Regions from separate parts of the Sunxiuqinia rutila genome, predicted to be linked through region 2. Evidence: riboswitches for the same ligand, from Rfam matches in the RefSeq annotation. Region 2 holds a riboswitch; the other holds the start of a gene.
What was found. Region 2 has a riboswitch for cobalamin ahead of ACRD6K_RS09485 (ABC transporter substrate-binding protein). Riboswitches for the same ligand answer to the same signal wherever they lie in the genome.
Positions count from the first base shown of each region.

Region 1 (5,892 bases), on a different contig from region 2:
GCCATGAAAAAAGGCTATGAGGTGGATGCCGATGTGGTGATGGCTTCGGATCCGGATGCTGACCGGATTGGTGTGGCTGTGAAAAATGACAAAGGCGAATTTTTCATCATCAATGGTAACCAAACGGCTTTGTTGTTTATCTATTACCTCATCACCCGGATGAAGGAAAACAAGGCGCTGGAAGGCAATGAATTTATTGTTAAAACCATCGTTTCAACAGAGAAGATTGCTGAAATTGCCCAGAAAAATGGCATCGAATTTTTTGATGTGTATACCGGCTTTAAATACATTGCCGAAGTGATTCGTGAAAACGAAGGTGTGAAGAAATACATTGGTGGAGGCGAGGAAAGCTTTGGTTTTATGCCTGCCGATTTTGTGCGTGATAAAGACGCGGTTTCTTCGTGTGCACTGATGGCTGAAATTACAGCCTGGGCTAAAGATCAAGGCAAAACCTTGTTCGAATTGCTTAAAGATATTTACCTGGAATATGGCTATTCCAAGGAAAAAATGAAATACATCGTTCGTCCGGGAAAAACCGGAGCCGAAGAAATTCAGCAGATGATGGTTGATTTTCGGACCAATCCTCCCAAATCATTGGGTGGTGGTTTGATGAAAATCGTGAAAGACTATGCAGACTTGACAGAGCGAAACTTGCTTAGTGGTGAAAGCAAGAAAATCGATCAGAAAATTACGTCCAATGTGCTGCAGTTTTTCACGGAAGACGGAACCAAGATTTCGGTGCGTCCGTCGGGCACTGAGCCCAAAATTAAATTCTATTTTGAAGTGGCCGGGCAGCTTAATAGTCGCGAAGAGTTTGATACGGTCGAGCTGTTGGCTGAAGAAAAAATAGACGCGATTATGCAACAACTAAACCTGTAATTTTTTTAACCTAAACTTGAATAAACCATGAGAGAATTAGTATTCGTACTACTCGTATTGATGAGCATGAGCGTGTTTGCCCAGGAAGAACGACCAGCAATGGTGCCTGAAATGACTGAAATTTGGGATCCGGAAGTGCCCGTTGTGACACCTGGCGAAAAACCGATGGATGCACCCTCGGATGCCATTGTGCTGTTAGGAGCTGAACAGGCTTTTGGCTATGAATGGACCAATGGGAATGGCGAAGAGCCGGGCTGGGATTTTGAGAATGGTGTTGCAACAGTGAAGGGCGGCACTGGTATCATTAAGACCAAGCGTCAGTTTAAAGATTTTCAGTTACACCTGGAGTGGCGGTCGCCAGCCGAAGTGGTGAGCGAAAGCCAGGGGCGTGGCAACAGTGGCGTCTTTTTACAGGGCATTTACGAAGTGCAGGTGTTGGATAATTACAACAATCGCACCTATCGGAATGGCCAGGCCGGGAGTGTTTACAAACAGCATGCGCCTTTGGTGAATGCCTGCAAAGGACCGGGCGAGTGGCAAACGTATGATATTATTTATACGGCCCCACGCTTTAACGCTGATGGAACCTATTTTACACATCCGCGGATTACTTTAATTCACAATGGGGTGTTGGTACAAAACAATGTCATTGTTCGTGGTCCAACTGAATACATCGGCATTCCGGAATATGCCGTGAAGCCACATGGCGATGGTCCGATTATCTTACAGGATCATGGCAACCCAGTGAGTTTTCGCAATATTTGGATTCGGGAATTGTAGTATTGCAATAATTAAAGAAAAAGGGAGAACTATTAATAGTTCTCCCTTTTTTTATGCTGTCGTAATATTGCTCAAAACTAGGAGTTCAGATGCTTTCTGCTTTTGGCATTCAGGTAATTCCGTACTGGGGTATCAAAGGCAATCTTGATCAGGTAGCTAAGGCCAACCAGCAGAATAGTGCCTATGGTAATAACCAAAGTTGCTCTGTTTTGTCCGGATTGGTCTGTGAGAAATAGTTCCCCAAAATCCAGATAGCTACATCGTGGGTCATATAGAGCGGGTAAGATATACTTTCCTGAAAAGATGCATGCTTTCTCCATTTTTGGCGACAAGCTTGAGCCAGCACCAAGTGAAACAAGAAGTGGGAAAATAAGGACAATCACAAGCAACTCTGCAAGCCAGTTCTGTGGGAAGAAAGGCATTATAAATGTGAGTGACAAAAGGATGCTTAAACCGATGAATCCTGGTTTGTTTTTGATGATCCAGTTGTAGCGGTAAACCAACAGACTTGCCAGGAACGAGTAAAATAAGCGTGCGCCACCATGCCAAAAGTTATGGTCGCCCCAGCCTCCCGTCAGGTTGACTGCCTGGTAACTGACTGTTCCCAAAATAACACATGTTGCCGGGTTTTAAACGTTCCGGGCTTGAAGTTAAGATTTGTTGGATTGCTTTCGATTGTATGTTGTCTTCGGAGCGCTGTATTTGAGTGCACTAGGGAGATAATAAATTGTCGTTTGAGAAAAAGGAGGCCTAATTTCTTGTCGAACGGTTACTTTTATTAAAATAATACATACTTTTGTCGCATTGTTGGTGCTATGCATTTGCATAGCTAAGAGGGAATCAGGTGAGAATCCTGAACAGACCCGCTGCTGTAAGCTCGCGAAGGTCTTATGCGAAACAAACCACTGTGAATAACGGGAAGGTGCATAAGATGAGTAAGTCAGAAGACCTGCCAATACATTACATAGTTTTTAAACTTTCGGGGATTAAAGTTTAGAGATGGAAAGGTTCTTCTGCGGAACTGCTTTTCTGTTTTTGTATGTCTTTTCCTGAAAGTAGTAATAGTTAAGGATTAGCATCAAATGAACAGAAAATTCTTTTTTTTATTACTGCTTTGTCTCTTTCTGCCTTCTATTTTGGCAGCTCAAAGCAAGCTGGATAGCATTCAGCATATCCAGGAGGTGCTCATCGCCGCACCTCAGCCAACCTCCAAGTCAATTATTCCAGCTCAACAGCTTGACGGCAAGCAATTAAAAGCGCTAAATAGCTTTTCGGTTGCAGATGCTATCCGGTACTTTGCAGGCGTTCAAATCAAAGATTACGGTGGCGTTGGTGGCCTGAAAACGGTCAACGTGCGAAGCATGGGGACGAACCACATGGGCGTCTTTTACGATGGAATTCAGTTGGGAAATGCCCAGAATGGACAAATCGATTTGGGAAAGTTTTCCTTGGATAATATTGAAAGCATCTCGCTGTATAACGGTCAAAAAAGCGATATTTTTCAGCCTGCCCGGGATTATGGCTCTTCCGGAGCAATTTACCTCAAATTTCGGCGTCCACATTTTTCGGGGCAGGAAAAGGAGCATTTGAAAGCTACTTTTCGAACAGGATCATTTGACTTGGCGAATCCATCTTTTCTGTACGAACGCAAGTTGTCGGAAAAGGTAAATGCTTCAATCAATGCAGAGTATATTCACTCCTCTGGGAAGTACAAGTTCCGTTACAAGCGGGTTTTGCCAGGAAGCAACGAGGTGGCCTACGATACAACAGCTATTCGAAAAAACGGAGACATTCATGCTTTTCGGGTAGAAAGTGGCTTGTATGGCAGAACCGAAGATGGGCACTGGGAGGTGAAAACTTACTATTACGATTCGGAACGGGGGATTCCCGGTGCCATTGTAAACAATCGTTGGATGAATGCGCAGCGCCAGTGGGATACCAACTTTTTTGTGCAGGGAGGCTGGCGAAAAGTAATCACCGATCGTTACGATTTGATGCTCAAAATGAAGTATGCCAACGATCGCATGCGGTATCTGAATCCGGATACAACCTTGATGTATATTGACAATTCCTTTCGACAGCAAGAGGCCTATGCTTCCTTGGCTCAAAAATATCAACTCACGACTTATTGGGATATTTCTTTGTCAACCGACCTACAATGGAACTGGCTAAAGTCGGATCTGGAAGGATTGGTCTATCCAACCCGAAGATCAGCTTTGGTTGCTTTGGCTACGGCACTTGATTTGGGGGCGTTTAAGTCGCAGGCAAGTGTGCTGGGTACCTTTATCAATGAAAATATAACATCAGCAGAAAATAGCGACGGGCAAGCGGCAAGCTCGGCACCCAGCAAGGAGGAAATAACACCCGCTATATTCTTTTCATATGCTCCTTTTGAGAATCACGACCTGACTTTCCGGGCCTTCTATAAGCACATTTTCCGGATGCCTACGTTTAATGATTTGTACTACACCGACATCGGAAATATCAAACTGAAGCCTGAGTTTACGCATCAGTACAATGTTGGCTTTAAGTATGCTAAAACGATGGCGAATCGCTCCTTGGTTCATTGGGAATTGCAGGCCGATGGTTATTACAATGAGGTGACCAACAAGATCGTAGCAGTGCCAAAAGGAAGTGGCATGTACCGTTGGATGATGATGAACCTGGGGAAGGTTGAGATCCGCGGACTTGATGCGGTTGCTGCAGCAACTTTCGACTTGCCTTTTGAGGTTTGGCTGAACCTCAAAGGAACTTATACTTACCAGAAAGCGCAGGATTTTACTCCTCGAAAGAATCCGGATTTGGAGAAAACGACCTGGGGCGGGCAGATTCCTTACATCCCCTGGCACAGCGGTTCTTTTATTGCTTCGGTCAGGTATCAATCCTGGCAGCTGAACTACAGCTTCGTTTACGTGGGCGAGCGCTACCACAATTCGGCCAATATCCGCGAAAATTACGAACAGCCTTGGTACACGAATGATGTATCGCTTTTGAAGACGGTTGCGCTAAACGACTGGAGCTTAAAAGTGGCGCTTGAAGTCAATAACCTGCTGAGTCAGGACTATGAGGTGGTGTTGAATTATCCAATGCCCAAACGAAATTACAAATTAACATTAACCCTTGAATTATGAGCCGATTGTTATTAGGGCTGCATTGTTTGCTGTTGCTCGGCGCACTGTCGTCGTGTCGCGAAGAGGTTGAACTGTTTTCATCCGATGAAATTGACCTGGAAAAACCGGAGGAAACAACAGCGTATCGTGGTTTTTACCTTCTGAATGAAGGAAATATGGGGAGTAACAAGTCGACCCTCGATTTTTACGATTTTGATTCGGGAACGTATAGCCGAAATATTTATGCTGAGGTCAATCCGGATGTCCCAAAGGAGTTGGGAGATGTGGGCAACGATCTTCAAATTTATGGCTCAAAGCTTTATGCGGTCATCAATGTTTCGAATAAAATTGAGGTGATGGATGCTCAAACTGCCACTCGAATTGGACAGATTGAGATTCCCAATTGCCGCTACATTCAGTTTGAAGGGAAATATGCCTACGTTACGTCTTATGCTGGGCCGGTTGAAATTAACCCCGATTATACACAGCGTGGTTTTGTGGCGAAAGTCGATACAGCCACCCTGCAGGTAGTTGATGAGTGCTTGGTCGGATTTCAGCCGGATGAACTGGCAATTGTGAATGGTAAAATTTATGTGGCAAACTCGGGTGGCTACATGGGAGCCGGAAGCAGTGATAATTATGAACGTACTGTTTCGGTTATTGACCTGGAAAGTTTTACCGAAGAAAAGCGCATTGATGTGGCTGCGAACCTGCATCGGGTGCGCGCGGATCAGCGAGGAGACTTGTGGGTGAGCTCCCGTGGCGATTATAAAGAGCTGCCTTCCCAATTATTTTTTATCGATTCGGAAAAGCAAGCGGTAACTGACACCCTTGATGTTCCCGTGAGTAGCTGTTACCTGTCAGGAGACTCGCTTTATGTGTGCAGCGTTTCCTGGAGTTACATCACTTACTCCAATGAAATTACCTACGCCATTGTTAACACGAAAACACGCAAAGTCGTTACCCGCAACTTCATCACCGATGGAACGGATGAGGAGATTGAAATTCCCTATGGGGTAATGGTTCATCCCGTTTCCGGAGATATTTTCCTTGCTGATGCTGGCAACTATGTCACGCCCGGCATGCTGTACTGTTTCGACCGAAATGGAAAAAAGAAGTGGAC
Region 1 is NZ_JBNGOT010000009.1:24,361-30,252, reverse strand. Features, by position in the region: gene ACRD6K_RS12710 (phospho-sugar mutase) at 1-879, shown strand, start outside; gene ACRD6K_RS12705 (3-keto-disaccharide hydrolase) at 907-1,659, shown strand; gene ACRD6K_RS12700 (hypothetical protein) at 1,737-2,267, opposite strand; cobalamin riboswitch at 2,451-2,630, shown strand; gene ACRD6K_RS12695 (TonB-dependent receptor plug domain-containing protein) at 2,742-4,790, shown strand; gene ACRD6K_RS12690 (YncE family protein) at 4,787-5,892, shown strand, end outside.
Region 1: it holds a riboswitch for cobalamin, as region 2 does, so the genes downstream of both, ACRD6K_RS12695 (TonB-dependent receptor plug domain-containing protein) here and ACRD6K_RS09485 (ABC transporter substrate-binding protein) in region 2, are expected to answer to the same signal.

Region 2 (5,892 bases):
TTGCGGGAGAAGGAACAGAAGGATTATCAGCGAATCATTGTCGATATTCTGAAAAAGAGAGAGTCGAAATAGTTGTTTTAAACCAGTAAAGATTATGGAAAAATTAGATAACATATTGGTTTGCATGGACCTGACGGAGATGGATGATTTTTTGATTAATTATGCCAGTTACCTGGTGGAACAAACGAATGCTCAAAAAATCTATTTCCTTCATTTGTTGCAGAGCTATGATTTGCCGCGCGAAATTTTAAGTGAATTTCCGGATCTGAAACAGCCGATAAGTAAAGTGATTCAGGAAGAGTTGGAAGAGAAGCTGGCCACTGCTTTTCCTCACCACAACGAAATCATTACAGAAGTGGTGGTGCTGGAAGGAATCAAGTCGGACAATTTGTTGCAATTTACACGTGACAAGAAGATTAACCTGACCCTGTTTGGAAAGAAAGTTGGCTATTTCGGAAGAGGCTCTTTAGCCCGCCGGGTAATGCCCTTAACACCTTCGTCGGTTGTTTTGGTGAGTGAAACGGCGGTTGCTAAAATAGACACCATCCTGGTGCGCATCGATTTTTCGAAAATGTCAGAAATTGCTATGCGGACAGCAGTTGGTTTAAGTAAACATACCGGAGCGCGGATCATGGCTCTTCACGCCTATAAAATTCCAATTAGTCATTTTCCGAACTATGCCCCTGAAGATGAAAAGCGGTTGCAGGTAAAGATGAGCAAGCATGGTGAAAAAGAGTATGTGAAATTTATGAAGCGACTGAACCTGGATACTCAGGCCATTCCTTGCTCTTTTCAATATGACAAAAACTATGATGAAGCCCAGCTGCTATACCACTACGGACTGATGAACCAAGCTGACCTGATTATGATCGGGTCCAAGATCAAGTCTGATTTGGCGAATGTCATTCTTGACCGGACTTCGGAAGACTTGGCGGAAGTTGAAAAAAACATTCCGGTAATGATTGTGAAAGACCGTAAACAAACCCTTGGCTTTTTAGAAGCGCTTTTTGATTAATTAATGGCTTAAAATTCAGATCCTATGAGAGTTCAATTTCGAATCATATTGCTTTCCCTGTTGAGTGTTTTTCTGTTGAATGCCTGCAGTGCGCCATCCAGCCAAGAGCCCCGGCAGGAGCGAATGGTAAAGCTGGTCTATACCGATTGGTCGGAAGCGGTTGCCTTGACCACGCTGGCTCAAATACTGCTTGAGGATCGGATGGATTTTGACGTGCAAACCAAACTGACCGATGTGGAGTCGGCTTATGCCGAAGTGGCGAGGGGAGAAGCAGACGTATTTGCCGATGCCTGGTTGCCCGAAACTCACGGTCACTATCTGGAGGCTTATGCCGATTCGATTGAACAACTGGGAATCATCTATCCCGATGCGCGAACAGGATTGCTGGTGCCCGCCTACAGCCGTTACCACTCGCTGGAGGATTTGAAAGGAACCGATGTGACCATAATTGGTATTGAGGCCGAAGCCGGGGTGATGTACCAGGCGCGCTATGCCATGCAGCAATACATGCTTGAAACGGTTCAGCTGAAAAACCTGTCGGAGCAGGAAATGGTGAGGCTGTTTACCGAAGCCTACAAGCGTCGCGAAGAGGTGATCATAACAGGGTGGGAGCCGCATGGCTTGTTTGCCCGTTTCGACATCCGGTTTTTAGATGATCCGCTCAAGGTGTTTGGCGAAAAGGAAAATATCTATGCCTTGGGAACCCGTGGGCTGGAAGATCGTCTGCCGGATGTGGTTCGTTTTTTCGAGCGCATGCAGCTTTCTGAAAAACAAATCAATAGCCTTATTGATGCCATGACTGGTGAAGCCAGTCCCGAAGATGGTGTGCGTGAGTGGATTAGCAAGCATGACTACATCATCAACCAGTGGGTGAAAAACCTGAAGCCTGATCGCAAAAAAATCATGTAAGCCCGGTTTCGTTCGAAGTTGACTTCTTTTTTGGGAGAATAAAAGGAAGGAAGATTTACCTTTGCTGATATCCTGCGCGCTGAGGAACGAGCGGTTTCCCGGAAAGGGCAGGAGCAAGTCAAACTTCATAGTCAAACGAAACTTACAATGGGAAGCTTTAAAAACACCCTGATACAAATTACACAGCACGGCATGGGAGCCGGCGATGAATCGCTGGGCCTTTTGCTGGTTAGTAACTACCTGAAACTGCTGAACGAAGAAACCCACCTGCCCCGGGTAATTGTCTTTTACAATGCGGGCGTTCAGCTTATCTGCAGTGGCTCACCGGTTATCGAAATCCTGCAAACGCTGGAGCAAAAAGGCGTCCGGCTCATGGCTTGTAAAACCTGTTTAAATCATTTTGGGCTGATCGACAACATGGAGGTTGGTTTGGCCGGCACCATGATGGACATTATTGAATTGCAGAAAGTAGCCGATAAAGTAGTGAATCTCTGATGCATCGGACTGGTGCAGATTGGATTCCTTGCAGACTTCCTTTACTTATCGAAAGAAAAGAGCCAGCGAAGCGGAAAAGATACTTGGGGCAGGGGCACAAAAAATTCTCTCTTACGTGGAATTCCTCCTTTCCCAAATTTATTTTCTACTTTTGCGGGTGTTGTGGTGGCCTGCTTTCTGTTTATCAGAAAGTGCCTTAATAAGGGAATCCGGTGCAAATCCGGAGCAGTCCCCGCTGCTGTAAGCCTTGCAAAATCTTTTTTGAACCCCAGCCACTGTCCCGGTTTTCCGGGGTGGGAAGGCCTCAAAAAAAGAAAGGTGAGCCAGAAGACCTGCCAACAACAGATTGTTTAACCGGATCTTCGGGAAAAAAGATCGTCGGGAACGTGGTTCCTGCCAATTCGATTTCTCCAAGGCGCAAAGCCCTAAAAGTAGAATGAAGAAAATTTCGAGTTATTTGTTAACGCTTGTTTTTGTGGTTGTTGCCGTGGTTGCAACACACGCACAAGCCCCCCGGCGAATCATTTCGCTGGCTCCTTCGCTGACCAAGAACCTGTACCTGCTGGGTGCCGGCGATTTGCTGGTTGGATGTACCAGTTATTGCACCCTGCAAAGTGACACCCAGGCCGAAGTGGTGGCCTCGGCTATTCAGGTGAATTACGAAAAAGCCGTGCTGCTTCAGCCGGATTTGGTGATTACCACTTCGCTCACCAAACCCAAAACCATTGACACCTTCAGGAAATTGGGAGTGGATGTGCTGGTGTTTGATTCACCACGCTCCTTTGAGGAGATATGCAGCCAGTTTGTTGATCTGGGCGAGCAGGTAGGAAGAAAGCAACAGGCTGAAACGCTTATTGCCGATGCCAAAGCTCGGATGAAGCAAACGCTTGAACGGATTCCGGCAGATGCTCCGTCACAAAAAATTATGCTGCAGATTGGCGCTAATCCGCTGTTTTCGGTGGTTCCCAATACGTTTATGAATGATTTCATCCGTTTCTCAAAAACGGAGAATATTGCATCCGACCTGACGGTGGGGAGCATTACCCGGGAGTCGGTGCTGATCCGAAATCCCGACATCATTGTGGTGGTGCTGATGGGCATGATTGGAGAAGAGGAAAAGAACCAGTGGATGAGCTATCCGAGCCTGAGTGCGGTGCAGAAAAATCAGATTTTCATGATGGATGCCGATAAGGCCTGCAGCCCAACCCCCTTGTCGTTTGTAGAGTCTCTGGAGGATTTAATCACTAAAATTTACCAACGATGAAACAAGGATTGGTTCATGTGTATACCGGAACAGGCAAGGGAAAAACGACTGCTTCGGTTGGTTTGGCCACCCGGGCCCTGGGACAAGGTTTGAAGGTGGTGTATGCCCATTTTATGAAGCGGCCGGAGTTGTATGGCTATCATGAAATTGACAGCCTGAAAAAGCTGGGAGCCACCATTATGGGATTCACCGACGGCCACCCGAATTTCAATAAATCGGTGAGCCCGGAAAGCCTTCGAAAGCAGGTGGCAGAGGCGCTGGTGTATTTGTCGGCTTACTGCCAAACCGCTTCGCCCGACTTGATGATTCTGGACGAGATTGTGATTTGTGTACGCGATGGTTTTCTGGAAGAAGCTGATCTGATTCAATTTATCGAATCGAAACCCGAAACAATGGAACTGATATTAACCGGGCGTGGTGCCACAGCCGGACTCATTGCCAAGGCCAATTATGTATCAGAAATTAACAAGGTGAAGCATCCCTTCGATGAGGGGATTCCCAGTCGGAAAGGCATTGAATTTTAAATAGCCCGTCCGGCTACAGGACAGTTGGATTTGAACGAATAAGAAGGATTGGTTTTCATCGCGTGTTTTTACAAACCCGGAAAACGGATCATTTCTAAGAATGAAATAAAAAAGCAGATGTACCGGTTTTTTGCTGGTACATTTAGCTCAGTTTAAAATTCCGAAAGGCTAGAAGAAAGTCATATGCCTGTCAGGTACGGGTGGGGGGCCGTCAAAGCGCCCGGCAGAGGGTTCGGTTTGACAAGATTTTTGCATTCTTTTCATCGAATGGAAAAGAATCAGTCCGTCCGGCTACAGGACAGTTGAGTTTGAACGAATAAGAAGGATTGGTTTTTATCGTGTGTTTTTAAAACCCGTAAAACGGATCATTTCTAAGAATAAAATAAAAAAAGCAGATGTACCGGTTTTTGCGGTTACTCGTAATAGAATTGGCGGAATGATGAACGCAGGAACTTATGAACTAAAGAAATAAACATTGGTCGGACAAGGAAAATACATTAAATGGATCGGGGCCGTGCTGGCCTTAATCGCCGCCTTATTGTTTTCGGCAGGCATTGGTTTGTCGGTAGGTGAGCTGAAACTAAGTGTTGGCGAAGTCTGGCGGATGTTGTTACACGGCGGCGATGAAAGCAACCTACAGTATTTGTTGATTTCAAGGGTGCGCCTGCCTCGCGTTATTCTGGGCATTGCTGTTGGCGGTGCCTTAAGCCTGGCTGGTGTCATTTTGCAGGGCATTTACCGGAACCCGCTGGTTGAGCCCTTTACCCTCGGAATTTCAGGCGGTGCGTCGCTCGGGGTAGCCTTTACCATTGTGTTGGGCTTACACGTTTCCCTGGGCTCTTTTATGTTGCCCTTATCGGGCTTTACGGGGGCCTTTGTAATCATCTTTTTGGTTTATACCCTAAGTAGCCGAAAGGGAAGCATCAACATTCAAAACATGCTGCTTACGGGGGTAATGGTCAGCTTCATTGCTTCGTCTGCCATGATGTTCCTGATGGCTACCACCAGTTCGGATAACCTGCATGGCATCGTGTTTTGGATCATGGGTTCGCTGGATGAACCGGATACCGGGCTGATCAAACTAACCCTGATTTCGAGTTTGGTGGTATTGGTCATTGCCTACCTGTTTGTGCAACCGCTGAATGCCTTGCGTTTGGGCGAAGAAAAAGCCATGCACCTGGGGGTCAACACGAATGTGGTGATTAGGGTGATGTTTATTCTGGCTTCCTTACTGGCTGGAATTTGCGTGTCGGTAGCCGGCGTTATTGGTTTTGTGGGCCTGATTATTCCGCATGTGTTGCGGCTGCTTTTTGGCTCGGATTATCGGTTTTTACTGATCGGGTCTTTTTTGTTGGGAGGTATTTTCCTGGTGTTGTCCGATGTGGTGGCCCGAACGATTATTTCGCCCAACGAACTACCCATTGGGGTGATTACCGGCATCATTGGCGGAGTCGTGTTTTTGTTGTTAATGAGTCAAAAAAGAAAGGGGAATTAGCATGAGCGACACGTTTTTTCACATCGATAATTTCTCCTGTGGCTACCCCGGCTTTAAACTTAGCGGGATTAACCTGAGCCTGGAAAAGGGCTCGTTCAACGGAATTATCGGGCCCAACGGCTCGGGAAAAACAACCTTGTTTCGTGGCATCACCAACTCCATTGCCACCCTGGATGGAGCTGTCTTTCTG
Region 2 is NZ_JBNGOT010000006.1:181,240-187,131, reverse strand. Features, by position in the region: gene ACRD6K_RS09505 (BCCT family transporter) at 1-72, shown strand, start outside; gene ACRD6K_RS09500 (universal stress protein) at 95-1,015, shown strand; gene ACRD6K_RS09495 (glycine betaine ABC transporter substrate-binding protein) at 1,040-1,924, shown strand; gene yedF (sulfurtransferase-like selenium metabolism protein YedF) at 1,994-2,419, shown strand; cobalamin riboswitch at 2,569-2,773, shown strand; gene ACRD6K_RS09485 (ABC transporter substrate-binding protein) at 2,856-3,683, shown strand; gene ACRD6K_RS09480 (cob(I)yrinic acid a,c-diamide adenosyltransferase) at 3,680-4,207, shown strand; gene ACRD6K_RS09475 (FecCD family ABC transporter permease) at 4,683-5,702, shown strand; gene ACRD6K_RS09470 (ABC transporter ATP-binding protein) at 5,704-5,892, shown strand, end outside.